Regions from separate parts of the Clostridium nitrophenolicum genome, predicted to be linked through region 1. Evidence: a T-box and tRNA genes for the amino acid it is inferred to sense, from the RefSeq annotation. Region 1 holds a T-box; the other regions hold tRNA genes.
The links. The T-box of region 1 lies ahead of asnS (asparagine--tRNA ligase). A T-box ahead of a tRNA ligase gene usually reads a tRNA of that ligase, here a tRNA-Asn.
Positions count from the first base shown of each region.

Region 2: it has a tRNA-Asn gene. The T-box ahead of asnS (asparagine--tRNA ligase) is inferred to sense a tRNA for this amino acid. The anticodon was not compared.
Region 3: it has a tRNA-Asn gene. The T-box ahead of asnS (asparagine--tRNA ligase) is inferred to sense a tRNA for this amino acid. The anticodon was not compared.

Region 1 covers NZ_AP042469.1:5,547,333-5,558,412, forward strand. The annotation lists gene ACZ5N4_RS26305 (DUF4434 domain-containing protein) at 1-1,124, shown strand, start outside; gene ACZ5N4_RS26310 (indolepyruvate oxidoreductase subunit beta) at 1,166-1,735, opposite strand; gene ACZ5N4_RS26315 (thiamine pyrophosphate-dependent enzyme) at 1,748-3,538, opposite strand; gene ACZ5N4_RS26320 (methylated-DNA--[protein]-cysteine S-methyltransferase) at 3,747-4,220, shown strand; T-box leader at 4,297-4,549, shown strand; gene asnS (asparagine--tRNA ligase) at 4,628-6,019, shown strand; gene ACZ5N4_RS26330 (TM1266 family iron-only hydrogenase system putative regulator) at 6,267-6,512, shown strand; gene hydF ([FeFe] hydrogenase H-cluster maturation GTPase HydF) at 6,531-7,724, shown strand; gene ACZ5N4_RS26340 (dUTP diphosphatase) at 7,993-8,478, shown strand; gene ACZ5N4_RS26345 (DMT family transporter) at 8,579-9,010, shown strand; gene ACZ5N4_RS26350 (selenium metabolism-associated LysR family transcriptional regulator) at 9,209-10,099, shown strand; gene ACZ5N4_RS26355 (S8 family serine peptidase) at 10,202-11,080, shown strand, end outside.
Region 2 covers NZ_AP042469.1:338,583-349,662, forward strand. The annotation lists gene folE (GTP cyclohydrolase I FolE) at 1-26, shown strand, start outside; gene ACZ5N4_RS01575 (HD domain-containing protein) at 44-523, shown strand; gene folK (2-amino-4-hydroxy-6-hydroxymethyldihydropteridine diphosphokinase) at 671-1,498, shown strand; rRNA gene ACZ5N4_RS01585 (16S ribosomal RNA) at 1,883-3,391, shown strand; rRNA gene ACZ5N4_RS01590 (23S ribosomal RNA) at 3,735-6,628, shown strand; rRNA gene rrf (5S ribosomal RNA) at 6,816-6,932, shown strand; tRNA gene ACZ5N4_RS01600 (tRNA-Asn) at 6,940-7,014, shown strand; gene ACZ5N4_RS01605 (ComEC/Rec2 family competence protein) at 7,157-8,023, opposite strand; gene ACZ5N4_RS01610 (lysophospholipid acyltransferase family protein) at 8,211-8,933, shown strand; gene ACZ5N4_RS01615 (NADP-dependent glyceraldehyde-3-phosphate dehydrogenase) at 8,975-10,435, opposite strand; gene ACZ5N4_RS01620 (2-isopropylmalate synthase) at 10,990-11,080, shown strand, end outside.
Region 3 covers NZ_AP042469.1:5,418,329-5,429,408, reverse strand. The annotation lists rRNA gene ACZ5N4_RS25760 (16S ribosomal RNA) at 1-662, shown strand, start outside; tRNA gene ACZ5N4_RS25755 (tRNA-Ile) at 758-834, shown strand; rRNA gene ACZ5N4_RS25750 (23S ribosomal RNA) at 953-3,846, shown strand; rRNA gene rrf (5S ribosomal RNA) at 3,982-4,098, shown strand; tRNA gene ACZ5N4_RS25740 (tRNA-Asn) at 4,106-4,180, shown strand; gene fusA (elongation factor G) at 4,421-6,514, shown strand; gene ACZ5N4_RS25730 (hypothetical protein) at 6,636-6,869, shown strand; gene ACZ5N4_RS25725 (CtsR family transcriptional regulator) at 7,126-7,590, shown strand; gene ACZ5N4_RS25720 (UvrB/UvrC motif-containing protein) at 7,665-8,183, shown strand; gene ACZ5N4_RS25715 (protein arginine kinase) at 8,199-9,233, shown strand; gene ACZ5N4_RS25710 (ATP-dependent Clp protease ATP-binding subunit) at 9,256-11,080, shown strand, end outside.

The sequences.
Region 1 (11,080 bases):
CACATACGGACCTAACAAAAGGCGATATTTTCTGTGTTCAAGATTCTGTTGGAAGTGGCCGTATAAACATCGATGAATCTAATTCTTGGTTTACCGCTCTCAAGAAGGCTGTAGATACCAAACCTGGTCTTTTATTTTGGGCGAATGTTGAAACTTTTGATTATGTAAATAATTCAAGTGCTCCATTAAATCGCTTTATTAAACAGTTAAAGCTAGTAAGTCCTTGCGTTGATAACATAGTTTGTTTTTCTTATAGCCATTACTATAGTCCTAACAATATTAACGATGGTTTTCAAAATGCTTATTACAAGTATGTGAAAAATGGAGTTCTTCCAGTCCATAAACCTAGCAAACCTCAGAACTTAACTGTAGAAACTATAAATAAAAATGAATTTGCGCTTTCATGGACTGAACCTAAAGATACTAAAGATATCTGCGGCTACAATGTGTATCGCAATGGAACGCTAATTTTTAGCACAATATCACAAAGAAAATATGGTGGAGACTTAAAGGGCCTTTGCATGAGTTATACGGACAGACCTCTTTTAGAAAGCAACATAACCTCATATAGCTATGAGGTAAAATCCTTTGACTTTTCAGGGAATCTTTCCGATGCTTCTAACCCTATTAAAGTTAGTGCAAACCCTGATAAGCCTTTAATTAAATTGCTTTCCACAAACTGTACTTATACAACTTTTCCTGCACCAGACTATATTTATAATGATACAAATTCTAAAAAACTTACAGATGGAATCTATTCAAGTAAAAACTCTAACAAAGATAAATCTTTTGTAGGTTGGTATAATGATCCTATTGATGTTACTATAGATCTAGGTAAAATAATAGATACACAGCAATTTGCGGTAAGCTACTTAAGAGAGCCAATCCCTTGGGTTCAGCTGCCTTCTAAAGCATCAATTGCAGTTTCTAGTGATGGGATAAGCTTTCAGCCGGTAGGTCTTTTAAGAATCCCTACAATCCCATTTTCAGAACGCAGTGGTTCTAAATATAAAATATATTTAACTTTAGATAAACCAATATCCGCAAGGTTTATAAGACTTTCTTCCTTTACAACTCCTTTCACTTACACATTTATAGATGAATTTGAAGTACGCAGCAATTAAATACAGGGGTATGTCAACATAGATTGACATACCCCTGTATATTAAGCTCTACCTTGCTTAAATGCTTTTATATTCACATCTATAGTACTTTTAGGGACATTATTTTTAATCACTTCAATCCAACTTTCCTCTTTAAAAGGCAAAAGTTTTGATAAGCATCCTAGCAATACTATATTTGCAGTCTTTATATTCCCTGAATCTTTTGCTATTTTATTAGCCTCTATAGGAATTACATCTAGACCTTTACTCTTAACTTTATCTTCTATATTCTCAGGGTATTCTTCTTTTTCAATTAATACCCTATTAGGGAATATTACCTCATCATTTATTATAACCTTAGCTCCATTTCTTAAGCTTTTTACCCATCTTAGTCCTTCAAGCTTTTCCATAGCTACCAATATGTCGCCTTCGCCCTTTGGTATGATTGGAGAATAAACTTTTTCACCAAATCTTACACTTCCCCAAACCATGCCCCCTCTCTGAGAAAGCCCAATCACATCACTAGTTCTGATATCGTATCCTTCTCTAAAAGCAGTTTCGGCTAATATCTTAGTTGCAACAACAAGTCCTTGACCTCCAACTCCGCTAATCAATATATTTGTTATACTCATGACTATCCCCCCTTAACTATTTGCCTCTGAACTTCTTTTTATAGCTCCTACTGGGCATACCTGTGAACAAACAGAACATCCTACACACATATCCGGATTGATATAAGAATTTTTCTTATCCTTACCTGGATATTGCTTCATGGATATTGGCGGACAGTTAGTTCTAATGCAACTTCTACAGCTTATGCATATATTTTCATCAACGTAGAAGTGAGGTTGTTTTATTTTAAAGTTTAAAGCACATGGTCTAGTTGTAACAATTACGGATAATCCTTCTCTTTTCAATGCAGCATGTATTGCTTCTTTAGTTTCCTTATATTTAAACTGATCTACTATTGTAACATCCTTTATGCCAAAAGCTTTTAATACTTCTGGAATACTTATACTATAGCTATCTCTATCTTTAAAGTACTCTCCAGTTGTAAGCGTCTCTTGACCTCCAGTCATTGCAGTGGTTCTGTTATCCATTACAATAACAGTAATATTCTCTTTAGTTTTAGCTAGTTGAAGCATTCCTGTCATTCCAGAGTGAAAAAAGGTTCCGTCACCAATTGTAGCAACTATTGGCTTTTTCTTCCCTGATCTATTCTGAGCTACTGCAACTCCTAAAGCATTTCCTAAGGAAGCTCCCATACTTATATTAGTTTTATGAACCTCAAAAGGCTCTAATATACCAAGTGAATAGCAGCCTATATCTCCCATGACAGTAGCGTTAGCCATCTTCAGAATGTGGAATATTGGCCTATGAGGACATCCTGAACATAGCATAGGCGTTCTTGGTGGAATTTCTTCAGACTCAACATCTGTTTCGTTAACATCTGCTTTTGATATAATGTCTAGCTTTTCTAAGCCTTTTCGTATTTCATCTATATTAAGCTCGCCGGTAAATGAAAAATATTCTTTTCCCTTAACCTCTATTCCATTTATTTTTAAAGCTTCCTCTATATATGGCATGAGCTCTTCAATTACAACTATTTGTCTGTACTTATTGCTTAGATTTTTAATTTTTTCTATAGGTAATGGCCATACCATTGCAAGCTTTAGAATAGAAGCTTTAGCATTCAACTCCTTCAAACACTCATAAGGCATACCACTACTAATAATTAAGGTATCTGAACCTTCAACTTCATCTAATGTATTTAGGTCTAGTTCATTATTAAATGCTTTAAGCTTTTTTATTCTTTCCTTCATAAAGTATTGTTGTTTATTAGCATGCGGAGGAAGCATACAATACCTTGATTGTTCTGCAACAAATCCTTCTATTTCCTTCTCTTCTCTATCAGATAGTTCTACAATTCCTCTACAGTGGCATAGCCTGCTAGTCATCTTTAATAATACAGGCGTATTAAAGGTTTCACTGATATTTAGACCAATTTTAACAAAATCTTTAGCTTCTTGTGGATTAGATGGTTCAAATACAGGTATATTAGCATACTTTGCCCAAAACCTACTATCTTGTTCATTTTGTGAACTTGTAAGTCCAGGATCATCACCTACTACTAATATAAATCCTCCCTTAGTCTTTATTTGTGTAAATGTCATGAATGGATCTGCCGCTATGTTTATACCAACATGCTTCATAGATACCATGCTTCTAGCTCCAGCAAAGCTTCCTCCCATGGCTACTTCAAATGCAACCTTTTCATTTGTTCCCCATTCACAGTAAATTTCGGGATAGTTCTTTAAAGATTCTAGTATCTCTACTGTCGGTGATCCTGGATAACTTGAGGCTACCATGCCCCCTGCTTCCCAAAATCCTCTACTTATTGCCTGATTTCCTGTTAAAACAACTTTTTCGTTCAATAATAACACCCCCATTTAGTTTATGTTCATTATGTAAATATATATTACTAAAACATAATTGAAAAATATTCCTTATGTGTTAACATTTATTATCATATCATAATGATTATTAATTATCAATAAAATATTTTAAACTAATGTAGACAATTACATTGTCCTTATTATAAACTATTAATATAACAAATTTATTTTGATTTAGGTGAACATTATGGATAAAATGTATGCTGCATATTACAAATCTCCTATTGGTACTATAGAACTTAAAGGCAATAATGATGGTGTTATTTCCTTATACTTTATAGAAGAAGATTTAACATCTTTTGAAACTCCTGATTGTTTAGTTGAATGTGTTAATCAACTTGATGAATATTTTAAAGGTGTTAGAAAGAATTTTTCACTAAAACTAAATATCAGTGGAACTGAATTTAGAAAAAAGGTATGGGATAAACTTCAAGATATACCTTATGGAGAAACATGCTCCTATTTAGATATAGCCAAAGCTACAGGAAATGAAAAAGCTGTAAGGGCTGTAGGTGGTGCTAACCATAACAATAAAATAAGTATAATTATCCCTTGTCACAGAGTCATCGGAAGTTCTGGGAATCTAACTGGATACGGTGGCGGACTATGGCGAAAGGATTGGCTGTTAAAACATGAGAAAAGTTTTAAAGATGCAAAATAACGAGCTAATAATTATTGACATATAATTTTATAACTATTATAATTTTAAGATAAAATATTATCATTTTAACATAATATCTAAAACTATGATGAGAAAAGTACATATAGAACTTATTTAAAGCGAGTTGATGATGGTGAAAGATCAATAATCAAGTCTGTATGGAAGAACATCTCTGAGTTTCTAACCGAAATTTAAGTAAAAGTAGGCTTAGAGGTATCCAATACCTTATAATTGGTGAGCATAAAATCATTTATTTTTTGCTTTTTAAAGTTGGTCATATTTATGACAAATTGGGTGGTACCGCGGAACTTAAGCCTTTCGTCCCTTTGTGGATGAAGGGCTTTTATATTTATACATATTTGGGTAAAATATCATAATATGATAAAAAATTAAGGAGGATTTATAAAATGGAAGTAACATTAGTTAAACAACTTTACAGAGAATGTGAAAAATTCGCTGATAAAGATGTAAAAATTTCAGGATGGGTTAGAACAGTAAGGGATTCTAAAACTTTTGGCTTTGTTGAGGTAAACGATGGAAGCTTCTTTAAAAATGTACAAATAGTGGTTGAAGATAGTTTAGATAACTTTAAGGAGATCACTAAGCTTCCTATTAGTACATCACTAGCTGTAGAGGGTACAGTAGTTCTTACACCAGATTCAAAACAACCTTTTGAAATTAAAGCAAAAAAAATATCAATAGAGGGAACTTCTTCTTCAGACTATCCTCTACAAAAGAAGAGACACACTCTTGAGTATTTAAGAACTATAGCACATTTAAGACCTAGAAGTAATACATTTTCAGCGGTATTTAGAGTTCGTTCAATAGCTGCTTATGCAGTTCATAAGTTCTTCCAAGAACAAGGTTTTGTATATGCTAACACTCCAATAATCACAGGAAGTGACTGTGAAGGTGCTGGAGAAATGTTTAGATTAACTACATTAGATATGCAAAATGTTCCAAAGGATGATAAAGGAAATATAGATTTTTCTCAAGACTTCTTTGGAAGAGAGACTAATCTTACTGTAAGTGGTCAATTATCTGCAGAGTGTATGGCTCTTGCTTTTAGAAATGTTTATACCTTTGGACCAACATTCAGAGCAGAGAATTCAAACACAGCAAGACATGCTGCTGAGTTCTGGATGATTGAGCCTGAAATGGCTTTTGCTGAATTAAAAGATTATATGGATGTGGCTGAAGGTCTTGTTAAATATGTTATAAAATACGTATTAGCAAATGCACCTGAAGAAATGGAGTTCTTTAGTTCATTCGTCGATAAAGGATTAATGGATAGATTAAATAATGTTGCTAATTCTGATTTTGGAAGAATAACTTATACTGAAGCTGTTGATATTCTTGAAAAATGTGGTGAGCAATTTCAATATCCAGTTGAATGGGGAATTGACCTACAAACAGAACATGAAAGATACTTAACTGAAAAAGTATTTAAAAAGCCAATATTCGTTACAGATTATCCAAAGGATATCAAAGCATTCTATATGAGATTAAATGAGGATGGAAAAACTGTTGCTGCAGCAGACTTATTAGTACCTGGAGTTGGTGAAATCGTTGGTGGAAGCCAAAGAGAAGAACGCCTTGATGTTCTTGAAAAGAGAATTGAAGAAATGGGTCTAAATAAGCAAGATTATTGGTGGTATTTAGAACTAAGAAAATATGGAGAAACTAAACATTCAGGCTTTGGTCTTGGATTTGAAAGAATTCTAATGTATATTACAGGAATATCTAATATAAGAGACGTAATTCCATTTCCAAGAACAACTGGATCAGCTGAATTCTAATATATAAAAAATATGCGACATAAAAAACTGTGTCGCATATTTTTTATTATTTGACATGTTTATTATATAAAATTATAATTAAGATAATTAATCTGATTTAATGGAATACTCCGTTATTTTAGATTTTTGAAATTTAAAATTTTATTTGACCTAATTGCAAGGATTTTTCTAAGCAAAAGGGAAGGAGGGATACTTAGTAAATATCTTTGGCCTTTTGCCAAAGTTTTTTTGTTTTGGAGGTAAAGCTATGGAAAAAAGAATAGGCGTTGTTGGTATTGTAATAGAAAATCTCGAAAGCGCTTCAAAAGTTAATGATATATTACATTATCATGCAGAGATTATAGTTGGAAGGTTAGGAATTCCATACAGAGAAAAAAATCTATCTGTTATTTCACTAATAGTAGATGGCACATCGGATGAAATAAGTGCTATGACAGGAAAACTCGGAAAAATTGATGGCGTAAACGTAAAATCAGCAATAACTAAAAAATAAAATTTTAGGAGGATAATTATGCAAGATACACCTAAAGCTAATAGACTGCATATAGCTATTTTCGGTAGAAGAAATGCGGGCAAATCTAGTTTAATAAACTCTCTAACTGGCCAAGATATTGCTCTTGTATCTGACTTTGCGGGAACAACTACTGATCCTGTATATAAGGCTATGGAGCTTTTACCAATAGGTCCTGTTGTAATTATAGATACGGCAGGCCTTGACGACACAGGCGAGATAGGAGAACTTAGAGTAAAGAAAACAAAAGACGTCATGGAAAAAACGGATTTAGCTTTGTTAGTTTTTACATCTGACTCCTCTGATTTTTCACTTGAACGTGAATGGTTTGAAGAACTTAAAGAAAGAAAAATTCCTATCATAGGCGTTATAAATAAAATAGACCTAGTTGACATGAATGTTGAAGACTTAAAAAGCACTTTTGATATACCTTTTGTAAAGGTTAGTGCAAAGGATAAAAAGAACATAGGAAAACTAAAAGAATTTATACAAGTTAATGCTCCTATTGATTTTGAAAAGTCAACTATAGTAGGAGATATATTAAAGGCTAAGGATAAAGTAATCGTGGTTGCTCCCCAAGATATTCAAGCTCCTAAAGGAAGGCTCATTCTTCCTCAAGTGCAGGTAATTAGGGATATACTTGATAATGATGCTTTGGCACTTACAGTTAAGGATTCTGAACTTATTGATATTCTTCAATCCTTAAACACAAAACCAGATTTAGTAATTACTGATTCTCAAGTATTTAAGAAAGTAAATGAAATAATACCTAGTGATGTTTCTTTAACTTCTTTTTCTATACTTATGGCTAGATATAAAGGGGATTTGGACATATTGATTAAAGGTGCAAAGGCCATTGATAACTTAAAGCCTAATGATAAGGTTCTAATCGCAGAAGCTTGCACCCACCATGCTCTTAAAAATGACATTGGAAGAGAAAAACTTCCTAATTGGCTTAAAGAAAGAGTTGGTGGAGAGTTAAATATAACAGTAAATGCAGGTGTAGATTTCCCAGAGGATTTATCTGACTATAAGCTTATAATTCATTGTGGAGCTTGTATGTTTAATAGAAAACAGTTTATGTCTAGACTTATAAGAGCCTCAGAGCAAGGTATACCTATAACTAATTATGGGACAGCTATTGCTCACATCAATGGTATTCTTGATAGAGTGACAAAAATATATTATAAATAACATTTAAGAATTAATTTATTATTAAAAAGCAGAAATTTACCAATCATAAATTTGGTATTTCTGCTTTTATTTTTAATATATAATAACATAATAATAGTCAAGTAATAAATTTTTTAAAATTTTTAAAAAAATTTTATGTAACCGATTACGTATTATTTCAATATTTAACGTTTTTCGTTAAAATATATAGGTAGGAATAAGCCCTTATTAAAAATTTTTTATTTCGATTTTATTTAATTATAAGGATATGGAAAGGCGGCCTTATTATATGAATTTCTCAAAACTATTTAAACTACAAGAAAACCTAGATAATCATATTTTACAACAGAGGGGACTTGATAATAAATCTTTAACTTCAAAAAAAATATTAGCCTTACAGGTAGAAATAGCCGAGCTTGCAAATGAAACGCGATGTTTTAAGTTTTGGAGTAACAAGGGACCTTCAAATAAAAGTATTATTTTAGAGGAATATGTTGATTGCCTTCACTTTATATTGACACTAGGTCTTGAAAAACAGTTTAATGATATTGAAATAGAAACTAAAGAGCTTCAGTATGACATTACTGCGCAATTCTTAAATCTTTATGTAGATATAAACGACTTTATAGTTTCTTCTTCTAGAGATCATTACTTAACCTTGTTCGAAGACTTTTTAAGTCTCGGTAAAAGCTTAGGATTTTCTATTGATGAGATTGAAGAAGCTTATATTGAAAAAAATTCTATTAACCATAAAAGACAGATTGAAGGATATTAAAATAAAAAGTCTATGATTTTATATCATAGGCTTTTTGCTTTATTTCATTAATAATAAGTACATACTATGGTTAAACTAGTTTTGGGAAGGTGATAATTAAATGCTTGGTATAATAACTTCATTAATAGCTGGAATATGTATGAGTTTTCAGGGAGTTTTCAATACACGTCTCTCCGAGAAAATAGGTTTATGGGAAACTAACGTTATAGTTCAGGCAAGTGGACTATTATTAACAGTAATAGCAGTACTTATCTTTGGAAATGGTGATTTTAAAAACATAAAGAATTCTAATAAACTTTATCTCTTAGGTGGAGCTTTAGGAGTTATAATAATATATACTGTTATGCAGGGAATTAAATCTCTTGGGCCAACTTGCTCAATTTCAATTATTCTTGTTGCACAACTTACTTCTGCCGCTATAATTGACGCTTTTGGTCTTTTTCACTCTACTCAAGTCAAGTTTGGAATGACCAAAATTATTGGAGTTATAGTAATGATAGTAGGTATATTAATATTTAAATATAAGTGTTAATAAATCAAGGCTGATATGAATCTTCAGCCTTATTTTATTGTTAAAAACTTTTATAAATAATTTTCATTTCATATGGAATTATGCAGCTTAAGAATTATTTATTAGACTATTTAACAATATACATATATAATATATTGTGGTTGTTAATTTTATGTTATTATTTTAATATAGAATATTTTATCTTTGGGGGGTAATTTAATGGATTTTAAGCAAATAGAAGCCTTTATAAACGTAGCAAAATTTAAAAGCTTTTCTAAAGCAGCAAATTCTAGTTTTTTATCACAACCAGCAATTAGTTCTCATATATCAAGCCTTGAAAAAGAGTTAAGTATTCAGCTTTTCGATAGGACTTCTAAGGAAGTGCTTCTTACACCTGCTGGAGAATCATTTTTAAAATACGCTATAGATATATTAAATACTCGTGATAAAGCAATATCACATTTAGCAAACTTCAACGGAAATATTAGTGGAAAGCTTAAATTAGCTGCTAGTACTACACCCTGCAATACAATTCTTCCTGCCTTACTCAGACAGTTTCATTTGTTATACCCTGAAGTATCTTTTGATATAGTAGAAAATAGTTCTGGTGAAATTATTGAAAATATTATCAAATTTGATTACGAGTTAGGTATGGTTGGAGAGCCAATTAATGATGAAAAGGTTAAAAGTTATGAACTTATACAAGATGATCTAGTGGTAATATCCTCTCCTGAATTAGATGTTCCGGATACAATTAGTGTAGATTCTCTTCTTAAATATACATTCATAATGCGTGAGGAAGGTTCTGCTACACGTAGAACTTTTGAAGATGCTCTTCAAAAACATGGACTTGACATCTCTGCTGTAGACGTATGTTTTGAAGTAAATAATTTAGATGCAATATTTCAATGCGTGAAAGAGGGGCTTGGAATATCTGTAGTTTCAAAACAGATTTCTAAGAACTATTCTAGCATTGGGCTTATAAAAGAGAGCTACATACAAGACCTCTCTTTAAAAAGATCTATTTACCTAGTTGTAAGTTCTAAGAGAACGCTTACTCCAACTGCTAAAGCTTTTTTTAAGATGTGTAAGGATCAGTTTAAATTTTAATAATAATCTTTATTATGCTCCTAAAAATTAATTTTATCTTAGCACATATATTGTAATTTAATATTATAATATATAATGTAATTAATTTTTAAGGAGCTTTAAATGTTTTCTATTAAAAACAAGTTAGATCCTGATTTGAGGATAGCTATAGATAAAAAATATTATAAGAGCTATAGAGTACTTATTTATTGCAAACACATGCCAGAAGTTATAGAAAAGAAAATTAAATCCTATAAAGGTAACTTAATTCATTTCATTCCTTTTATAAATTGTATATGTGCAATTCTCTCTCCTAATGCTATAGATAGAATATTAGAATTTCCTCAGGTAAGCTATATCACTTTCGATAGCCTAGCGCTGTTATGTGGAAAAGGCGTACTTGCCTCTAATGGCGTAGTATTTCAAGAAAGATATAAACTTACAGGTAAAAATATATGTATAGGTATAGTAGATAGTGGTGTTTATCCCCACCCAGACCTCTTAAATCCTAAGAATAAAATTAAGGGTTTCATTGATTTGGTAAACAACCTTAAATATCCCTATGATGATAATGGCCATGGAACTTTTATGAGCGGAATAATATGTGGTACTGGCCACTTATCCAAGGGAGTATATAAAGGTGTCGCAGAAAATAGCTGCATATATTCAATTAAAGCCTTTAACAGCATAGGAAAAGGATATGTATCTAATATACTATTTTCAATACAAACTTTGATTGAAAATAGCACTGAATATAATATAAAAATTATATATCTTCCTTTTGAATTGGCTTCAACCAATTATTTTGTCATATCACTATTTTCCAAAATATTCGACATAGCCATAAAAAATAATGTAACTATAGTTGTTCCATCAGGGCATAATGGAAATTCTGAAGGTAGTATTTCTGGTATTGCAACTTTGGAAAATTGCATTACTGTAGGAGGTGTCGACACTACTAATAATTCGATAAAGCCATACAAATATTCCTCCTCTGGTCCT
Region 2 (11,080 bases), 560 kb from region 1:
AAGTATATAGAATGATTAAAATTTAACAAGGGGATGTAATTTCTTGGATAAAGTAAATTCTATATTAAATAATAATAGATTTAACGAATATTTAATGAAGAATCAAGAATGGGAAATTGGAAGAAGGTTCTGTTGTCACGACTTACAGCATTTCATGGATGTTGCTAGAATAGCATATATAATGGTATTAGAAAACAAAATTAACATAGATAAGGAAACAGTATATGGTGCAGCATTACTTCATGATATAGGTAGATGGATGCAGTACCAAGATGGGACACCCCATGAAATTGCCAGTTACAAACTAGCAGATGATATATTAAATGAGTGTAATTATAAGCAAGAGGAAAAAACAATAATTTTAAATGCTATTTTAAATCATAGAAATGAAAAAAGTGAAAAAAGTACTTTTAATTATATTTTCTATCTAAGTGATAAGCTATCTAGAAGGTGTTTTAGTTGCACAGCTCTAGATGAATGTAAATGGCCAAAAGAAAAGAAAAATCTTAAAATACTTTATTAGAACGCTTTAGATTAAATTACTTAGAGTACAATTATAGACTCCTGCTTGTATAAGTGGGAGTCTTTTTATTATTATTAGATTATAAGGTTACTATATATTTAACCTTTTTTTCTAAGATAAAAATATTAATTGAGGGAGAACAAAAATATGGATAAAATTTATGTAAAAGATTTAGAGGTTTATGCTTTTCATGGTGTTAATCAACAAGAAAAGGATATGGGGCAAAGGTTCCTGATATCACTTGAGCTTTTTACAGATTTAAGTGAAGCTGGAGAAAGTGATGACTTAACCAAAACTGTCAATTATGCACAACTCTGTCTTAGTGTTGAGGAAAAATTCAAACAAGAAAAGTTTGATTTAATTGAGAAAGCTGCGGAAGAATTAGCAAAATTTATATTAGTAAATTATCAAATGGTTAGTAGAGTAAAGGTTAAGATAAAAAAGCCATGGGCTCCTATAGGAAAGCCTTTGGACTATGCGGCAGTGGAGGTTGATAGACAGTGGCATACAGCATATATTGCTATGGGATCTAATATGGGAAATAAAGAGGATAACTTAAACTCTGCTATAGAGCTTATAAATAGTTCAGAGGTAGCAATGGTAACAAAGACCTCTAAATTTTATGAAACAAAGCCAGTAGGATATTTAGAGCAAGATACTTTTCTAAATGGTGCATTAGAAGTAAAAACGCTTTTAACGCCTAAAAGGTTGATAAACTTTTTATTAGATAAAGAAAAAGATTTAAAACGCGAAAGAATAATAAAGTGGGGACCAAGAACTATAGACTTAGATGTATTACTCTATGATAACTTGATAACATCAGATGAAAATATTATTGTCCCACATCCAAGAATGCATGAAAGGTTATTTGTCTTAAAACCTTTATCTGATATAGTGCCATATATCATACATCCTGTGTTGAATGAAAGAATTATTGATTTAATGAATAAAATTTCTAAAGAACAGGAATTATAGTATTGTGATATAGCAAAGTTAAGTAAACTTATCCTAGAGTGTCTATAACAAAAAAAGTGAGAAATAACGAACAATAAATAAGTAAAGTAAAGATAAACTTAAATTAAGGCATTTTGTTATAGACACTAAGTTTTATTAAGTGATATGATAATACATGTCGCTTGAAGAAACGACAAAGCTTAACAAAAATAACTTGAAAAAAGTTATTGACAAGGTTAAGCAGCTGTGATAAACTACAATAGTCGCTGCGAGAGAGCGACATGATCCTTGAAAATTAAACAGAGGTTAAAAGTTATTTAAACTTTTATTAAGTAAACTAAACCAGCAATTCTTTTGAACTACTTGTTAGTAGTCAAAAACAACAGTAATGAGCATTCAAACTTTTAAATTGAGAGTTTGATCCTGGCTCAGGACGAACGCTGGCGGCGTGCCTAACACATGCAAGTCGAGCGATGAAATCCTTCGGGATGGATTAGCGGCGGACGGGTGAGTAACACGTGGGTAACCTGCCTCAAAGAGGGGGATAGCCTCCCGAAAGGGAGATTAATACCGCATAACATTAGTTTTTCGCATGGAGAACTAATTAAAGGAGTAATCCGCTTTGAGATGGACCCGCGGCGCATTAGCTAGTTGGTGAGGTAAAGGCTCACCAAGGCGACGATGCGTAGCCGACCTGAGAGGGTGATCGGCCACATTGGAACTGAGACACGGTCCAGACTCCTACGGGAGGCAGCAGTGGGGAATATTGCACAATGGGCGAAAGCCTGATGCAGCAACGCCGCGTGAGTGATGAAGGCCTTCGGGTTGTAAAGCTCTGTCTTTTGGGACGATAATGACGGTACCAAAGGAGGAAGCCACGGCTAACTACGTGCCAGCAGCCGCGGTAATACGTAGGTGGCGAGCGTTGTCCGGATTTACTGGGCGTAAAGGATGCGTAGGCGGATTTTTAAGTGAGATGTGAAATACCCGGGCTTAACTTGGGTGCTGCATTTCAAACTGGAAGTCTAGAGTGCGGGAGAGGAGAGTGGAATTCCTAGTGTAGCGGTGAAATGCGTAGAGATTAGGAAGAACACCAGTGGCGAAGGCGACTCTCTGGACCGTAACTGACGCTGAGGCATGAAAGCGTGGGTAGCAAACAGGATTAGATACCCTGGTAGTCCACGCCGTAAACGATGAGTACTAGGTGTAGGAGGTATCGACCCCTTCTGTGCCGCAGTTAACACAATAAGTACTCCGCCTGGGAAGTACGATCGCAAGATTAAAACTCAAAGGAATTGACGGGGGCCCGCACAAGCAGCGGAGCATGTGGTTTAATTCGAAGCAACGCGAAGAACCTTACCTAGACTTGACATCTCCTGAATTACTCGTAATGGAGGAAGCCCTTCGGGGCAGGAAGACAGGTGGTGCATGGTTGTCGTCAGCTCGTGTCGTGAGATGTTAGGTTAAGTCCTGCAACGAGCGCAACCCTTATCATTAGTTGCTACCATTAAGTTGAGCACTCTAGTGAGACTGCCCGGGTTAACCGGGAGGAAGGTGGGGATGACGTCAAATCATCATGCCCCTTATGTCTAGGGCTACACACGTGCTACAATGGGTAATACAAAGAGAAGCAATACAGTGATGTGGAGCAAAACTATAAAATTACCCTCAGTTCGGATTGTAGGCTGAAACTCGCCTACATGAAGCTGGAGTTGCTAGTAATCGCGAATCAGCATGTCGCGGTGAATACGTTCCCGGGCCTTGTACACACCGCCCGTCACACCATGAGAGCTGGCAACACCCGAAGTCCGTAGTCTAACCGTAAGGAAGACGCGGCCGAAGGTGGGGTTAGTGATTGGGGTGAAGTCGTAACAAGGTAGCCGTAGGAGAACCTGCGGCTGGATCACCTCCTTTCTAAGGAGTCGACAAGATAGGTAATTCTATCTTGAAGGTTTGTTTACACTCTGTTTAATCTTGAGGGATTATTTACTAGTTGATTTTGAATAATCAACATGATAAAATAAATCTCCAATTGTTCTTTGAAAATTGCACAGTGATATTAAATAAAAGTAAAGCTGAAGGTAAAACTACTTATTATATAAGTAAGTAACCTTTGTAGATTTAAGAATTAATATAAATTAATAGTAGCGAGCAGTACAAGGAAGCAATTGAATGAGGAGCAGAGTTTACTTAAGGTAAATGAGCACCGCAATGAAGGAAGCTGACGCAGTAATGCGAAGGTAATATTAATTTAGATGGTCAAGCTACAAAGGGCGCATGGTGAATGCCTTGGCACCAGTAGTCGAAGAAGGACGTGATAAGCTGCGATAAGCTTCGGGTAGGCGCAAATAGCCTGTGATCCGAAGATTTCCGAATGGGGCAACCCACACTACTAACGTAGTGTACTGTAAACTGAATTCATAGGTTTATAGGGATATACCCGGGGAACTGAAACATCTAAGTACCCGGAGGAAGAGAAAGAAAAATCGATTTCCTAAGTAGCGGCGAGCGAAAGGGAAAGAGCCCAAACCAGGAACTTGTTCCTGGGGTTGAGGACAGATCATAAAAGTTGTGATTTCTTAATTGAAGAGAGCTGGAAGGCTCCGCCGTAGAAGGTAACAGCCCTGTAAGTGAAAAGAATAGCAACGAGATCTGCTCCAGAGTACCACGAGACACGTGAAACCTTGTGGGAAGCAGGGAGGACCACCTCCCAAGGCTAAATACTAACTGGTGACCGATAGTGAAGCAGTACCGTGAGGGAAAGGTGAAAAGAACCCCGGGAGGGGAGTGAAATAGAACCTGAAACCGTGTGTCCACAACCGGTCAAAGCACTTTTACGTGCGATGACGTGCTTTTTGTAGAACGAGCCAGCGAGTTACGATATGTAGCAAGGTTAAGCACTTAAGGTGCGCAGCCGAAGGGAAACCGAGTCTGAATAGGGCAATAAGTTGCATATCGTAGACCCGAAACCGGGTGACCTATCCATGGACAGGTTGAAGCGGAAGTAAAATTCCGTGGAGGACCGAACCACGTTGGTGTTGAAAAACCATGGGATGAGCTGTGGATAGCGGAGAAATTCCAATCGAACTCGGAGATAGCTGGTTCTCCTCGAAATAGCTTTAGGGCTAGCGTTGAGAATGAGTAATGGAGGTAGAGCACTGAATGGGCTAGGGGCTGACAACAGTTACTGAACCCTATCAAACTCCGAATGCCATATACTTGAATCTCAGCAGTCAGACTACGAATGATAAGATCCGTGGTCAAAAGGGAAACAGCCCAGATCATCAGCTAAGGTCCCAAAGTGTAAGTTAAGTGGAAAAGGATGTGGGATTTCTAAGACAACTAGGATGTTGGCTTAGAAGCAGCCACTCATTCAAAGAGTGCGTAATAGCTCACTAGTCGAGAGATCCTGCGCCGAAGATGTCCGGGGCTAAAACTTACCACCGAAGCTATGGGCTCGAAAGAGCGGTAGAGGAGCTTCCTGTATGGATTGAAGTCGTACCGAAAGGAGCGGTGGACTGTACAGGAGTGAGTATGCTGGCATAAGTAGCGAGAAATAAGTGAGAATCTTATTGGTCGAAAACCTAAGGTTTCCTGAGGAAGGCTCGTCCGCTCAGGGTTAGTCGGGACCTAAGCCGAGGCCGAAAGGCGTAGGTGATGGACAATCGGTTGATATTCCGATACCGCCAACTGACGTTATTACAAATGGGATGACGCAGGAGGATAAGATGTGCGCACTATTGGATGTGCGTCTAAGCGTTTAGGTATACAGGATAGGCAAATCCGCCTGTATTAGCTGAGACGTGATGGGGAGCCCTTATGGGCGAAGTATCTGATTCCACGCTGCCAAGAAAAGTCTCTATGGAGGAAGTTGGTGCCCGTACCGCAAACCGACACAGGTAGGTGAGGAGAGAATCCTAAGACCAGCGGAAGAATTGTTGTCAAGGAACTCGGCAAATTGACCCCGTAAGTTAGCGATAAGGGGTGCCTACGCAAGTAGGTCGCAGAGAATAGGCCCAAGCAACTGTTTAGCAAAAACACAGGTCTCTGCTAAAGCGAAAGCTGATGTATAGGGGCTGACGCCTGCCCGGTGCTGGAAGGTTAAGGGGAACACTTAGCGCAAGCGAAGGTGTGAACTTAAGCCCCAGTAAACGGCGGCCGTAACTATAACGGTCCTAAGGTAGCGAAATTCCTTGTCGGGTAAGTTCCGACCCGCACGAATGGCGTAATGACTTGGGCACTGTCTCGACAACAAATCCGGCGAAATTGTAGTGCAAGTGAAGATGCTTGCTACCCGCGATTGGACGGAAAGACCCCGTAGAGCTTTACTGTAGCTTAGCATTGAGTTTCGGTATTGTCTGTACAGGATAGGTGGGAGACTGAGAAACAAGGGCGTCAGCCTTTGTGGAGTCATCCTTGGGATACCACCCTGACAGTACTGGGATTCTAACCGGTGGCCATGAATCTGGTCACGGGACATTGTTAGGTGGGCAGTTTGACTGGGGCGGTCGCCTCCTAAAAAGTAACGGAGGCGCCCAAAGGTTCCCTCAGAACGGTTGGAAATCGTTCGTAGAGTGCAAAGGCAGAAGGGAGCCTGACTGCGACACATACAAGTGGAGCAGGGACGAAAGTCGGGCTTAGTGATCCGGTGGTTCCTCGTGGGAGGGCCATCGCTCAACGGATAAAAGCTACCTCGGGGATAACAGGCTGATCTCCCCCAAGAGTCCACATCGACGGGGAGGTTTGGCACCTCGATGTCGGCTCGTCGCATCCTGGGGCTGAAGTAGGTCCCAAGGGTTGGGCTGTTCGCCCATTAAAGCGGCACGCGAGCTGGGTTCAGAACGTCGTGAGACAGTTCGGTCCCTATCCGTCGCGGGCGTAGGAAATTTGAGAGGAGCTGTCCTTAGTACGAGAGGACCGGGATGGACTGACCTCTGGTGCACCAGTTGTTCCGCCAGGAGCACAGCTGGGTAGCTATGTCGGGACGGGATAAACGCTGAAAGCATCTAAGCGTGAAGCCCACCTCAAGATTAGATTTCCCATAGCGTAAGCTAGTAAGACCCCTTGAAGAACACAAGGTTGATAGGTCAGAGGTGTAAGCATGGTAACATGTTCAGCTGACTGATACTAATAGGTCGAGGGCTTGACCAAATACAATTCACTGTGCAATTTTCAGAGAACAATAGTTTCTGAACACAAAAAGTAACAACTAAAAATTGATAGAAGCGAGTAGTACAAGGAAGCGACTGAGCGAGGAACAGAGTTTACTGATCTGTAAATGAGTACCACAGGGAGGGAGCTGACGAAGTAATGCGAAGCTTATAGCAATTTTTGTAGATCTGGTGGTAATGACGTGAAGGTAACACCCGTTCCCATTCCGAACACGAAGGTTAAGCTTCACAGTGCCAATGGTACTGCAGGGGAGACCCTGTGGAAGAGTAGGTCGTCGCCAGGTAAAGCGTTCCGTGGTAGCTCAATGGTGGAGCATTCGGCTGTTAACCGAAGGGTTGGAGGTTCGAATCCTCTCCACGGAGCCATTTTTATTTTTTGAAATTTTGTAAATCTAAAGCGATAAGACTGTTTTTATAGACAGTCTTTTATAATTAGAAATAATATTATAAGATAAAATTAAAATAATTAAAATAAAAGGAAAGTCACAGTTGACTTTCCTTTCATTTTTTATTGTTTTATTATTTTATTTCCATCACTTCTTAGTACAATAGTTCCATCTACATCCGTTCTATATACTTGAATTTTTCTTTTGGTTAGCTCATTCATTGTTTCACGATGAGGATGTCCATAGTCATTATTTTTACCACAGCTTATTATAGCTATTTTAGGTGTAACCTTATCTAAAAATGGTTTTGATGAGGATGAGGAACTTCCGTGATGGCCTACCTTAAGGACATCAGCGGATATATCATAGTTCTTGTTCAATATTTCTTTTTCACTTAGCTTTTCAGCATCTCCTGTAAATAGAAATTTTGAATTACCATAGGTTATTTTGATGACAGCTGAGTAATTGTTAACATCCTCGTAGTTATCAGCATTAGGAGCAATCATTTCGCATTTTACATTTTTGCCTAAATCTAAGTTAACTCCAGCCTTAGCAACATTTATCTTTAAGTTTTTAGATTTTAGTGCATTCATCATACTTTCGAAGGTTTTAGTATTTGCTAGCTTTTTTGGAGCATAAAATTCTCCAATATCATATTTTTTTATTACAGTATCCATTCCCCCTATATGATCTTCGTGAGGATGAGTAGCAACTACATAGTCGAGCTTCTTTATGTTTTGCTTATCTAGGTAAGAGATCAACTTATTAGTGCTTTCGTTTGTTCCAGCATCAATAAGCAAGTTCTTACCATTAACTTGTATTAAAGCACTATCTCCTTGTCCAACATCTATGTAACTTATTTTTATAGAATTTTTAGTATCTGCATTTGAAGTACCCCCAGTTGGATTAGAATTACTACATGCAGCGAATATAAATACTGATAATAAAAGCGCAGTTATGGTTTTTAAATGGGATTTAAAACGCTTCAAACTAATACATCTCCTTTCATAAATTTGTAGTACAAACATAAGTTTAACATTTTATATGAATAAGTAAAGAGAAAGTCTTGATTATAAGCTTGCCTATTGAGTAATTAGCTATCATGAGAACAATGTGCTATAATATAACATTATATAGATGTGGAAAGATTTTAACTGAAGGAGAGAAATTTTATTCATGGAAACATTTTTATTTTATTTAGATTTTTCAATTTACATGGGCAAGACCCTATTACAAAAGTTTAAGTTAGAAAAGTTAAAAAAGCATGGTACTGAGGAAGATGTTCAGCAATATATAAATAAAACTGTTGAAGAGTGGAGCAATCATGTACTAAATAAAGTACATGCTAATGTTGAAGTAGTAGGAAAAGAAAATATTACTGAAGAAACATGTCTTTATGTATCAAATCATCAAGGAAATTTTGATATACCGATTTTTTTAAATATACTTGACAGACCAGTAGGTTTTATTGCTAAAAAGGAACTTCTTAAATTTAAAACTTTTAGTTACTGGATGAAACAGATAAACTGTATATTCATAGATAGAAACAATATACGGGAATCTATGAAGTCCATGAATGAAGGAGTAGAAATACTTAAAAAAGGACATAGTATGGTTATCTTTCCAGAGGGCACTAGAAGTAAGGGACTAACAGTAGGTGAATTTAAAAAGGGAAGCATGAAACTAGCTTTAAAGGCAGGGGTTCCTGTGGTACCGGTTACTATTGATGGAAGCTATAAGTTACTAGAAAGAAATAGTGAATATGGTAAGAGTGAAAGAAAAGTTAGAATTACTATAGAAAAACCTATATATCCAAAAGAACTGTCAAAAGAACAGCAAAATAGTCTTGCTGAAGATGTAAGAAAAATTATTGTAAATAATATTAAATCATCTACTTAAATTAGTAGATGATTTAAACTCAAAAATTTCACCAGAGTTTATTAGGAAAATTCATGGATGTTAAGTACAATAACTTTTTTTCTAGTCATGGATTCAATACTATATCTTATTCCTTGAGTACCCATACCAGAAGCTTTAACACCTAAGAATGGAAAGTGATCAGGCCCTCTCTCAGTCTTATCATTAATTTGGACAGTACCGACTTCTAACTTACTTGAAACGTGAAAAGCATAATCTATGTTTTTAGTAAAGACAGAAGATTGTAGACCATACTGAGATTTATTAGCAATTTCTATGGCCTCGTCAACGCTTTGTACTCGTAGTATCGGCAAAACTGGACCAAAAGGTTCTTCCCAAGCAATGCGCATATCTGTAGTAACATTGTCAAGTAGAGTAGGATACATTAAGTTTTTTTCTCGTTTATTACCGGTAAGTAATTTTGCGCCTTTTCTCAAGGCATCATCTATTAATTCCTGAACAAAATCTGCAGAAGAACTATTAATAAGAGGGGTTACTTCGCAGTCATCTTCTGGCATTCCAACTTTAAGTTTTTTTATTTCCTCTAGCATAAGTTCTGCAAGTTTATCAGAGATATTATTTATAGCAAGAACCCGCTTAATTGCTGTGCATCTTTGACCAGAATATATATAAGCACCTGCAACTATATCCTTTGCCGCATCTCTTAAGTCTGAATCCTCAAGCACAATAGCAGCATCTTTCCCACCAAGTTCCATAAGCATAGGTACCATACCTGCAATTACTGCTATATGCTTACCTACCTCTGTGCTCCCTGTAAAATTTATAAAGTCAATTCCAGGATGAGTAACGATATAGTCTCCTATTTCAGAGCCCTTACCTGTTACTGTGTTTAGTACACCTTTTGGTATTCCAGCTTTATTAAATATTTCAGCAACGTACAAAGCACTTATAGAACCCTGGCTGGGAGGTTTCAGTATTACACTGTTTCCTGCTGCTAAGGCAGGGGCAATTTTTGATACAGAAAGATTTATCGGGTAGTTAAATGGAGAAATAGCCAATACTGTACCCAAAGGAATCCTATGAACAAAGGATACTTTATTCTTTTTAAATCCAGGAAAATTATCTCCTGTTATAGTTTCACCTTCCATGTGTTTTGCCTCGTCTGCAGTAAATCTTATAAAGCTTGCAGTTCTTTTCACTTCAGATATTGCAGAACTTTTATTTTTTGCAATCTCTTTCTGAAGAAAATCTGATAATACAGATATGTTTTCCTCTAAAAGGTTTGCGCATTCATGCAATACAGCAGCTCTTTCGTTTATAGGTTTTTCTGACCAGTCTTTTTGTGCTCTTTTAGAGTTTTCTATGGTTTTATCAATTTCATCTTTTGTCATAGCCTGCACTTTTCCAATAACATCGCCGTTAACTGGAGAGTGCACATCTATGATTGATTCACTTCTAGATTTAATCCATTCCCCATTGAAAAGATTCTTATAGACTAGACCTTCTTTTATATTTTCAAACATAAATTTCATCTCCATATATTAAATAAATGATAAATAAATGATAAATATATGTTTTAGTTTAAGCTTAAATAAAAAAAATATTACAATTTATAGCTTTTTACGATTGAAGATTTTTTGATTTTTAGAACTTATTTTTAATAGTATTGATAAAAAATTAAAAAAAGATAAAGGTTTTTGAAGTATATTGTAGGAAGAGTTTAATAGTAATGATATATGAAAATAAGTCAATAACAATACATGGTGCCAATTTCAAAGCAAAAAGGTCCTATTTTTAAGTAAAAAAGCTAAATGTGAAAAAATGACGAACTAAAATTACAATAATATAAAAATTTTTATTTGCCAATATAAAATGGAAATGTTACAATATAGGCATAAATATGCTAATATATATTGAAGTTACTAGATAAAATTAATAAATATACAAATAAACAGAATAATTACTAACAGAAATAAAAATATTCACAGATAGCATTAATGCAATTTTTGAATGGATATCATTCAAAATAGGATTTTTAAATATTAGTCCAATATGTTTGAGGTTAAGGAGGATAAACATGAGTATTATAAAAAAATCTTCATATGAGCATTATTTACAGGATGTAGATGTTCCAAATCTTTATAAAGATATATTCCCTTATTCTGATG
Region 3 (11,080 bases), 130 kb from region 1:
CTCCGCCTGGGAAGTACGATCGCAAGATTAAAACTCAAAGGAATTGACGGGGGCCCGCACAAGCAGCGGAGCATGTGGTTTAATTCGAAGCAACGCGAAGAACCTTACCTAGACTTGACATCTCCTGAATTACTCGTAATGGAGGAAGCCCTTCGGGGCAGGAAGACAGGTGGTGCATGGTTGTCGTCAGCTCGTGTCGTGAGATGTTAGGTTAAGTCCTGCAACGAGCGCAACCCTTATCATTAGTTGCTACCATTAAGTTGAGCACTCTAGTGAGACTGCCCGGGTTAACCGGGAGGAAGGTGGGGATGACGTCAAATCATCATGCCCCTTATGTCTAGGGCTACACACGTGCTACAATGGGTAATACAAAGAGAAGCGATACAGTGATGTGGAGCAAAACTATAAAATTACCCTCAGTTCGGATTGTAGGCTGAAACTCGCCTACATGAAGCTGGAGTTGCTAGTAATCGCGAATCAGCATGTCGCGGTGAATACGTTCCCGGGCCTTGTACACACCGCCCGTCACACCATGAGAGCTGGCAACACCCGAAGTCCGTAGTCTAACCGTAAGGAAGACGCGGCCGAAGGTGGGGTTAGTGATTGGGGTGAAGTCGTAACAAGGTAGCCGTAGGAGAACCTGCGGCTGGATCACCTCCTTTCTAAGGAGTCGACAAAGTAGGTAATTCTACTTTGAAGGTTTGTTTACACTCTGTTTAATCTTGAGGGATTATCAATGAGATAATAACTCTTATAAGGGCTTATAGCTCAGCTGGTTAGAGCGCACGCCTGATAAGCGTGAGGTCGATGGTTCGAGTCCATTTAAGCCCACCAATTGTTCTTTGAAAATTGCACAGTGATATTAATAAAAGTAAAGCTGAAGGTATACAAATACCTTTGTAGATTTATAACTAAGCAAAGAAAATTGATAGAAACCAATTTTCGGATGAATGGTCAAGCTACAAAGGGCGCATGGTGAATGCCTTGGCACCAGTAGTCGAAGAAGGACGTGATAAGCTGCGATAAGCTTCGGGTAGGCGCAAATAGCCTGTGATCCGAAGATTTCCGAATGGGGCAACCCACACTACTAACGTAGTGTACTGTAAACTGAATTCATAGGTTTATAGGGATATACCCGGGGAACTGAAACATCTAAGTACCCGGAGGAAGAGAAAGAAAAATCGATTTCCTAAGTAGCGGCGAGCGAAAGGGAAAGAGCCCAAACCAGGAACTTGTTCCTGGGGTTGAGGACAGATCATAAAAGTTGTGATTTCTTAATTGAAGAGAGCTGGAAGGCTCCGCCGTAGAAGGTAACAGCCCTGTAAGTGAAAAGAATAGCAACGAGATCTGCTCCAGAGTACCACGAGACACGTGAAACCTTGTGGGAAGCAGGGAGGACCACCTCCCAAGGCTAAATACTAACTGGTGACCGATAGTGAAGCAGTACCGTGAGGGAAAGGTGAAAAGAACCCCGGGAGGGGAGTGAAATAGAACCTGAAACCGTGTGTCCACAACCGGTCAAAGCACTTTTACGTGCGATGACGTGCTTTTTGTAGAACGAGCCAGCGAGTTACGATATGTAGCAAGGTTAAGCACTTAAGGTGCGCAGCCGAAGGGAAACCGAGTCTGAATAGGGCAATAAGTTGCATGTCGTAGACCCGAAACCGGGTGACCTATCCATGGACAGGTTGAAGCGGAAGTAAAATTCCGTGGAGGACCGAACCACGTTGGTGTTGAAAAACCATGGGATGAGCTGTGGATAGCGGAGAAATTCCAATCGAACTCGGAGATAGCTGGTTCTCCTCGAAATAGCTTTAGGGCTAGCGTTGAGAATGAGTAATGGAGGTAGAGCACTGAATGGGCTAGGGGCTGACAACAGTTACTGAACCCTATCAAACTCCGAATGCCATATACTTGAATCTCAGCAGTCAGACTACGAATGATAAGATCCGTGGTCAAAAGGGAAACAGCCCAGATCATCAGCTAAGGTCCCAAAGTGTAAGTTAAGTGGAAAAGGATGTGGGATTTCTAAGACAACTAGGATGTTGGCTTAGAAGCAGCCACTCATTCAAAGAGTGCGTAATAGCTCACTAGTCGAGAGATCCTGCGCCGAAGATGTCCGGGGCTAAAACTTACCACCGAAGCTATGGGCTCGAAAGAGCGGTAGAGGAGCTTCCTGTATGGATTGAAGTCGTACCGAAAGGAGCGGTGGACTGTACAGGAGTGAGTATGCTGGCATAAGTAGCGAGAAATAAGTGAGAATCTTATTGGTCGAAAACCTAAGGTTTCCTGAGGAAGGCTCGTCCGCTCAGGGTTAGTCGGGACCTAAGCCGAGGCCGAAAGGCGTAGGTGATGGACAATCGGTTGATATTCCGATACCGCCAACTGACGTTATTACAAATGGGATGACGCAGGAGGATAAGATGTGCGCACTATTGGATGTGCGTCTAAGCACTTAGACATGTTTAACAGGCAAATCCGTTAAACTTAGTTGAGGTGTGATGGGGAGCCCTTATGGGCGAAGTATCTGATTCCACGCTGCCAAGAAAAGTCTCTATGGAGGAAGTTGGTGCCCGTACCGCAAACCGACACAGGTAGGTGAGGAGAGAATCCTAAGACCAGCGGAAGAATTGTTGTCAAGGAACTCGGCAAATTGACCCCGTAAGTTAGCGATAAGGGGTGCCTACGCAAGTAGGTCGCAGAGAATAGGCCCAAGCAACTGTTTAGCAAAAACACAGGTCTCTGCTAAAGCGAAAGCTGATGTATAGGGGCTGACGCCTGCCCGGTGCTGGAAGGTTAAGGGGAACACTTAGCGCAAGCGAAGGTGTGAACTTAAGCCCCAGTAAACGGCGGCCGTAACTATAACGGTCCTAAGGTAGCGAAATTCCTTGTCGGGTAAGTTCCGACCCGCACGAATGGCGTAATGACTTGGGCACTGTCTCGACAACAAATCCGGCGAAATTGTAGTGCAAGTGAAGATGCTTGCTACCCGCGATTGGACGGAAAGACCCCGTAGAGCTTTACTGTAGCTTAGCATTGAGTTTCGGTATTGTCTGTACAGGATAGGTGGGAGACTGAGAAACAAGGGCGTCAGCCTTTGTGGAGTCATCCTTGGGATACCACCCTGACAGTACTGGGATTCTAACCGGCGGCCATGAATCTGGTCACGGGACATTGTTAGGTGGGCAGTTTGACTGGGGCGGTCGCCTCCTAAAAAGTAACGGAGGCGCCCAAAGGTTCCCTCAGAACGGTTGGAAATCGTTCGTAGAGTGCAAAGGCAGAAGGGAGCCTGACTGCGACACATACAAGTGGAGCAGGGACGAAAGTCGGGCTTAGTGATCCGGTGGTTCCTCGTGGGAGGGCCATCGCTCAACGGATAAAAGCTACCTCGGGGATAACAGGCTGATCTCCCCCAAGAGTCCACATCGACGGGGAGGTTTGGCACCTCGATGTCGGCTCGTCGCATCCTGGGGCTGAAGTAGGTCCCAAGGGTTGGGCTGTTCGCCCATTAAAGCGGCACGCGAGCTGGGTTCAGAACGTCGTGAGACAGTTCGGTCCCTATCCGTCGCGGGCGTAGGAAATTTGAGAGGAGCTGTCCTTAGTACGAGAGGACCGGGATGGACTGACCTCTGGTGCACCAGTTGTTCCGCCAGGAGCACAGCTGGGTAGCTATGTCGGGACGGGATAAACGCTGAAAGCATCTAAGCGTGAAGCCCACCTCAAGATTAGATTTCCCATAGCGTAAGCTAGTAAGACCCCTTGAAGAACACAAGGTTGATAGGTCAGAGGTGTAAGCATGGTAACATGTTCAGCTGACTGATACTAATAGGTCGAGGGCTTGACCAAATACAATTCACTGTGCAATTTTCAGAGAACAAATGTGTAAATTACTCAATGTTCTCAAAAAAGTTTGATAAACACTAAAAAAGTGTTGACAAACCTAAGCGAATCCAGTATAATATAAAACTGTGATGAGTAATATCTGGTGATTATGACGTGAAGGTAACACCCGTTCCCATTCCGAACACGACGGTTAAGCTTCATAGTGCCGATGGTACTGCAGGGGAGACTCTGTGGAAGAGTAGGTCGTCGCCAGGTTAGATGTTCCGTGGTAGCTCAATGGTGGAGCATTCGGCTGTTAACCGAAGGGTTGGAGGTTCGAATCCTCTCCACGGAGCCATTTTTATTTTTTGTATATAATATTATTTGATTGAAAACACACTAGTTAAAGATAGCTAGTGTGTTTTTTTATGTTTTAGATAAAAAAGTTTTAATAATTCCCATATACGCGCATAAAATATGGAGTATATGGAAATATATATATAATCAAATAATTTAGAAAATTTCATAAACTTAAGAGGATTTTTAAATTAAAAATAGAATATATAATTAAGCTTAAAAGTAAGAGGGGGAATTGCTTATGAAAAACTATTCAACGAAAAATTTAAGAAATGTAGGAGTAATAGGTCACAGTGGCTCAGGAAAAACTACTTTAACGGAAGCAATACTTTATTATACTAAGGCTACAGATAGATTCGGAAAAATTGAAGAAGGAAATACTATTAGTGATTATGATGCTGAAGAAAAAAGAAGAAAGATATCTATATCTACTTCAGTAGCTCCATGTGAATGGGAGGATGTTAAAATAAATTTAATCGATATGCCAGGATATTTTGATTTTATAGGAGAAACATTTCAAGGACTAAGAGCAGCAGATGTGGCTATGATTGTTGTATCCGGAGTTTCTGGTATTCAAGTAGGCACAGAAAAATCTTGGGGATATGTGAATAAGTATAGATTACCTAGAGCATTATATGTAAACAAATTGGATAGAGAAAATTCCAATTTTGATAAAGTGCTATCAGGTTTAAAAGAAAAGTTTGGTATATCAATAGTGCCAGTTCAGTATCCAATAGGAAATGAAGAAAACTTTTCAGGAGTTATAAACGTTATTTCTAGAAAAGCTAGGATATTTGATAAAAAAACTCATCTTATGCATGAAGCAGATATACCTAATGAATTAATTGATAAGATAGATCAATGTAAAAATATGATTGTAGAAGCCGTAGCTGAAACTGATGAAGCTTTACTAGATAAGTATTTTAGTGAAGGGACTCTAAGCGATGAAGAAATATACAATGGGCTTATAAATGGTTGTGCTAAAGGCGAAATTACCCCTGTAATGTGTGGATCTGCATTTAGTGGTATTGGTATTGAAACATTACTGGAGGATATAGTAGAATGTTTCCCATCTCCTGCAAATGCAGAGCCATTGAAAGCTAAAGATTTAAAAAATGATTCTGAAAAGAGTATTAAATTTGATGAAAATGCGCCGCTATCAGCATTTGTATTTAAGACAATAGCAGATCCATTTGTTGGGAAGTTATCATTATTTAAAGTTATTACTGGTAAAATTAAATCGGACTCAACGGTATATAATGCTAACAAAGATAAAGCAGAGAAAATAGGAACAATGTATTTCTTGAAAGGTAAGTTGCAAACCCCTGTTAGTGAAATAATAGCTGGAGACATTGGTGCTGTTTCAAAATTACAATTCACAAGTACTGGGGATACACTATGCGATGTATCTAATCCAATAACCTTTGAAAATATAGAATTCCCCGAGCCATCAATGTCAATGGCTGTTTTACCAAAATCCAAAAATGATGAAGATAAAATTTCTAATGGATTAAATAAGTTATTAGAAGAAGACCCTACATTTAAGGTATCAAGAGACTTAGAGAATGCAGAGTCAATAGTTTCGGGATTAGGAGAAACACACCTAGATGTAATTGCATGTAAATTGAAAAGTAAGTTTGGGGCAGATGTAGTACTTCAAACACCAAAGGTACCTTATAGAGAAACAATTAAAAAGGTTGCTGATGTTCAAGGTAAGCATAAAAAGCAATCAGGTGGACATGGTCAATATGGAGACGTAAAAATTAAGTTTGAACCTAGACAGGATGGAGAAGATGAATTACAATTTGTTGATCAGGTAGTTGGTGGTGTTGTTCCAAGACAATACATTCCAGCAGTTGAAAAAGGTCTAAAAGAATGCATACAGCGTGGTGTTTTAGCTGGATACCCTGTAATAAGATTAAAAGCTACACTACATGATGGATCGTATCATCCTGTTGACTCATCGGAAATGGCATTTAAGGTTGCTGCATCTTTAGCTTATAAGAAAGGATTGATGGAAGCCCAACCTATACTTTTAGAGCCAGTTATGCATGTAGAAGTATTGGTTCCAGAGTATTATATGGGAGATATAATTGGCGACATAAATAAAAAAAGAGGAAGAGTTTTGGGAATGGAACCATTTGAAGATAATCAAAAAATAATAGCAGAGATTCCTCAAGGAGAAATGTTTAAGTATGCTACAGATCTAAGATCAATGACTCAGGCAAGAGGAAGTTTTACAATGAAATTTGAAAGGTATGAAGAAGTTCCGGCTGCAGAGATAAATAAGATAATAGATGAAGCTAAAAAAATAAAAGCTAAGGTAGAAGAATAGAAAATAATAAGGAGAGCTCCAATATAGGTATTGGAGCTCTTATTCTGTATAATTTAATGGCTCATTAGAAAAAATAAGATTATTAGTTTGCTTGTAGTAAGTTTAGCAAGGGAGAGGTTTTATGTCAGAATACCAAATGAACATAAACGGTAAGATAAGTTTAGCAGATTATAGTAGCATTTATGATTATATTGCTATAGTTGATAAAGATGATAATCTTACAATAAGTATTGAGAATAATGCGGAAAATATTAATATAGTAAAGCAAATGCTGGAAAATAATAATTTTACCGTTGATTTAGATTGCAATAGGCATAATGGAAGATATTATATCAAAGCGTCCAAAACTAATTAAACAGATAGCTGTCTTAAAAAGTAAAAATTGAGACAGTTATTTGTTTAGTATTTATGTAGTAGTATAGTTATATATATAAATTAAAATAATATGAAGTTTATAAAGAATAATTTTAAAAACAGAAGTAATTTAAACGAATATAAAGAATAATTAGGATAAAATTAAAATTTAGGATAATACAGATATTGTATAAAGATAGTAATAGTATTAATATTAAATAAAGGTCAAAGAAAGACAAAGTCAGGATGGTGTTTTTATGGCTAGACTATCAGATGAGATTGAAGAGTTTATTAAAGCTATGTTAAATGAAAGTAGAGAAAGTCAGTTGCAAATTGTGCGAAATGAATTGGCTAATTACTTCAGTTGTGCTCCATCTCAAATTAATTATGTGTTAACCACTAGATTTACTACTAATAAAGGATACTATATTGAAAGTAAAAGAGGTGGTGGTGGCTGTATTATTATAAGACGATTAGAAGTAAGGAACGATGATTCCTTTATGGAGAGTATAAATGAGAAAATAGGAGATAGTATAACATATAATTCAGCATATCAGATAATAAATGGATTATTTGAAGCGCAAATAATAACTAAAACTGAGGCAGATATGCTAAGAGTTGTTTTAAATGACAGAACATTAATTGCTGCTAATGATAATAGAAATAGATTAAGAGCAGATATTTTGAAATCTGTAATTATGATAATTTTAAACAAGGAATAGATTGTTTTTAAATGTAAAATATATGTTATAATGGTTATTATATGAAATTTATGGCAACATAAAGAGGTGATAATATGATATGTGACTTATGTAAAAAAAATGAGGCTACTGTTCACATAACTAAAATATTGAATGGAGATAAAAAAGAACTAAATTTGTGTGAAAAATGTTCAAAGGAAAAAGGAGAATTAAATTTTTATAGTCCTATAGATATCTCTTCATCCTTTACCTTTCAAAATATATTGAGTGGGATAATGGAACATATAGGTAGCGTAGGAAAGGATGAAAAAAATTCATATATTTATTGTGAAAATTGTGGAACTAACTATAGTGAATTTAAGCAAAGAGGCTTAGCTGGATGTAGTGAATGTTATAAAAGCTTTAGTGAAACGATAAATCCTATTATAAAGAGAGTTCAGGGAAATATAGAACACACTGGAAAGATTCCTAAAAAGTTAGGTAAACATATGATTGAAAAGAAGAAACTATTGAAATTAAAAGAAGACCTCCAAAAGGCCATAACCGCAGAAGAATATGAAAAGGCTGCAGAAATAAGAGATTTGATTAGAAAGATACAAAATAATCAAAAGTAGGAGGTTAGATCAAGTATGAAAAATTGGATAAAGTATCAAGGAAAAAGAGATGATCTCGTATTAAGCAGTAGAATAAGACTTGCCAGGAATATTGACAAAATGCCTTTTCCACATAAGTTAAGTATAGAAAAAGGAAGAGAGATAGTACCGCTAGTTGAAGATGCTTTTTACAGATCAGTTCATATGAGGGAAGAATATGTAACTAATTATTTATGTGATAGAGATATAATTGCAAATCAAGTTTATTTAGAAAGGCATTTAATAAGTAAAAACTTGATTAATAATAGTGACAAAGCAGCTTTTATAATAGATAAAAATGAAACTGTAAGTGTTATGATAAATGAAGAAGATCATATAAGAATTCAATGTATTACATCTAGTTTGAATCTGGAAGAGGCATATGATTTAAGTAATAAAATTGATAATTTACTTGAAGAAAATCTGAGTTATGCCTTTGATGAAAAGCTTGGATATATAACATCATGTCCTACTAATATTGGAACAGGTCTTAGAGCATCTGTTATGATTCATCTTCCAACACTCTCCTTAAACAACAAAATGAACGGAGTTATAAATGCTGTGTCACAAGTTGGTATGACAGTAAGGGGATTATATGGTGAAGGTTCTAAGGCTTTTGGCAATATATATCAGATATCAAACCAAGTTACGTTAGGTCTTAGTGAAGAAGAAATTATAAGCAACTTAGAAGCAGTTGTAAAACAAATTATTAATGAAGAAAATCTTTTAAGAGAAGATCTAATTAAAAATTATAAATATGAAATAGAAGACAGAATTTATAGAGCTTTAGGTACGTTGAAGTCTGCAGTACTATTAAACTCAAATGAATGTATAAAACTTTTATCAGATGTAAGATTAGGCGTGGAAATGGGAATAATTAAAGATGTTGATAATGTTATATTAAACAATCTTCTTGTAGATACGCAAGCAGCATCTATACAACAAATTAATAAAGAAAAATTATCAAATAAAGGAATAGAACTTAACAGAGCTAAACTCGTTAAAGAACGATTAGCTAAAGTGATATTATGATATTAAGGGAGGTTATTTTAACATGATGTTTGGAAGGTTTACTGAAAGAGCACAAAAAGTTCTTTTTTATGCTCAAGAAGAAGCACAAGCTCTTCAACATGGGTATGTTGGAACAGAGCATATTTTACTAGGAATATTAAGAGAAGATGGAGTAGCTAAAAAATTTTTAAATGATATGGGCATTAATGTGGAGGCTGTAAGAAATTTAGTGGAAGAATATGAAGGCAAAGGTGATATCGACTTATATAAAAATGAGATTCCCCTTACCCCTAGAACCAAGAGATTATTAGAATTAAGTCTACTTGAGGCTAGAAACCTAAACCATAATTATATAAGTCCGGAGCATATATTATTAGCGCTTATAAGAGAAGCAGAAGGAGTTGCATTTACAATACTAAATAACTTAGGTGCTGACTTTGATAAGTTAAGAAAAGGGCTAATTGACAACCTTTCAGGAGAACAATCAGCAAGTAATAGTGATTTAGGTAAAGCAAACAATGAGCCAACGCCTACGTTAGATCAATTTGGGAGAGATTTAACTGAGATGGCCAGAGAAGGAAAGCTTGATCCAGTAGTGGGGAGGGAAAAAGAAACACAAAGAGTTTTAGAAATTTTGTGTAGAAGAAGTAAGAATAATCCATGTTTAATAGGAGACCCTGGTGTAGGCAAAACTGCAATAGCAGAAGGATTAGCACAAAGAATAGTGTCGGGAAACATTCCTGAAATACTTAGAAATAAGAGAGTTGTGACATTAGATTTATCTTCAATGGTTGCAGGATCAAAATATAGAGGTGAATTTGAAGAAAGACTAAAAAAGGTTATGGATGAATTAAGAAAGTCAGGAAGTGTTATATTATTTATTGATGAAATTCACACTATAATAGGCGCTGGTGCAGCCGAGGGTGCTATAGACGCTTCTAATATATTAAAGCCCGCGTTGGCTAGAGGAGAAATACAATGTATAGGTGCCACTACTATAGATGAATATAGAAAATATATAGAAAAAGATGCTGCCTTAGAAAGAAGATTTCAGCCAATTATGGTTGGAGAACCTAATAAGGAAGAGGCTGTGCTTATACTAAAGGGATTAAGAGATAAATATGAAGCACACCATAGAGTAAAGATTACAGATGATGCTATAGATGCGGCAGTAAATTTATCGGATAGATATATTACTGATAGATATTTGCCAGATAAAGCAATAGATTTAATTGATGAAGCAGCAGCTAAAGTAAGAATTGAAAATTTAATAGCGCCACCAGACTTGAAAAAACTAGAAAGCGATCTTGAGAAAACTACCAAAGAGAAAGAAGACTCAATAAGGGTTCAAGATTTTGAAAAAGCAGCAAGATTAAGAGATAAAGAAAAAGAAATAAAAGATAAACTAGAAGGCTTGAAAGCTAACTGGAATACCAAGAAGGAAGTTTCAAATCTTACTGTGAGCGAGGCCCAAATAGCGGCAGTTGTTTCAAAATGGACTAATGTTCCTCTAGAAAAGCTGACTGAAAGAGAATCGGAAAGATTATTAAAACTAGAGGAAATTCTTCATAAAAGAGTAATTGGTCAGGATGAGGCTGTAAAGTCTATATCAAGAGCTGTAAGAAGAGCTAGAGTAGGACTTAAGGATCCAAAGAGACCAATAGGATCATTTATATTCTTGGGACCAACAGGGGTAGGAAAAACAGAGCTCTCAAAGGCGTTAGCAGAAGCAATGTTTGGTGATGAAAATAATATGATAAGAATAGATATGTCTGAATACATGGAAAAGCATACAGTATCAAGATTGGTAGGATCTCCTCCAGGATATGTTGGTTTCGATGAAGGTGGTCAATTAACTGAAAAGGTAA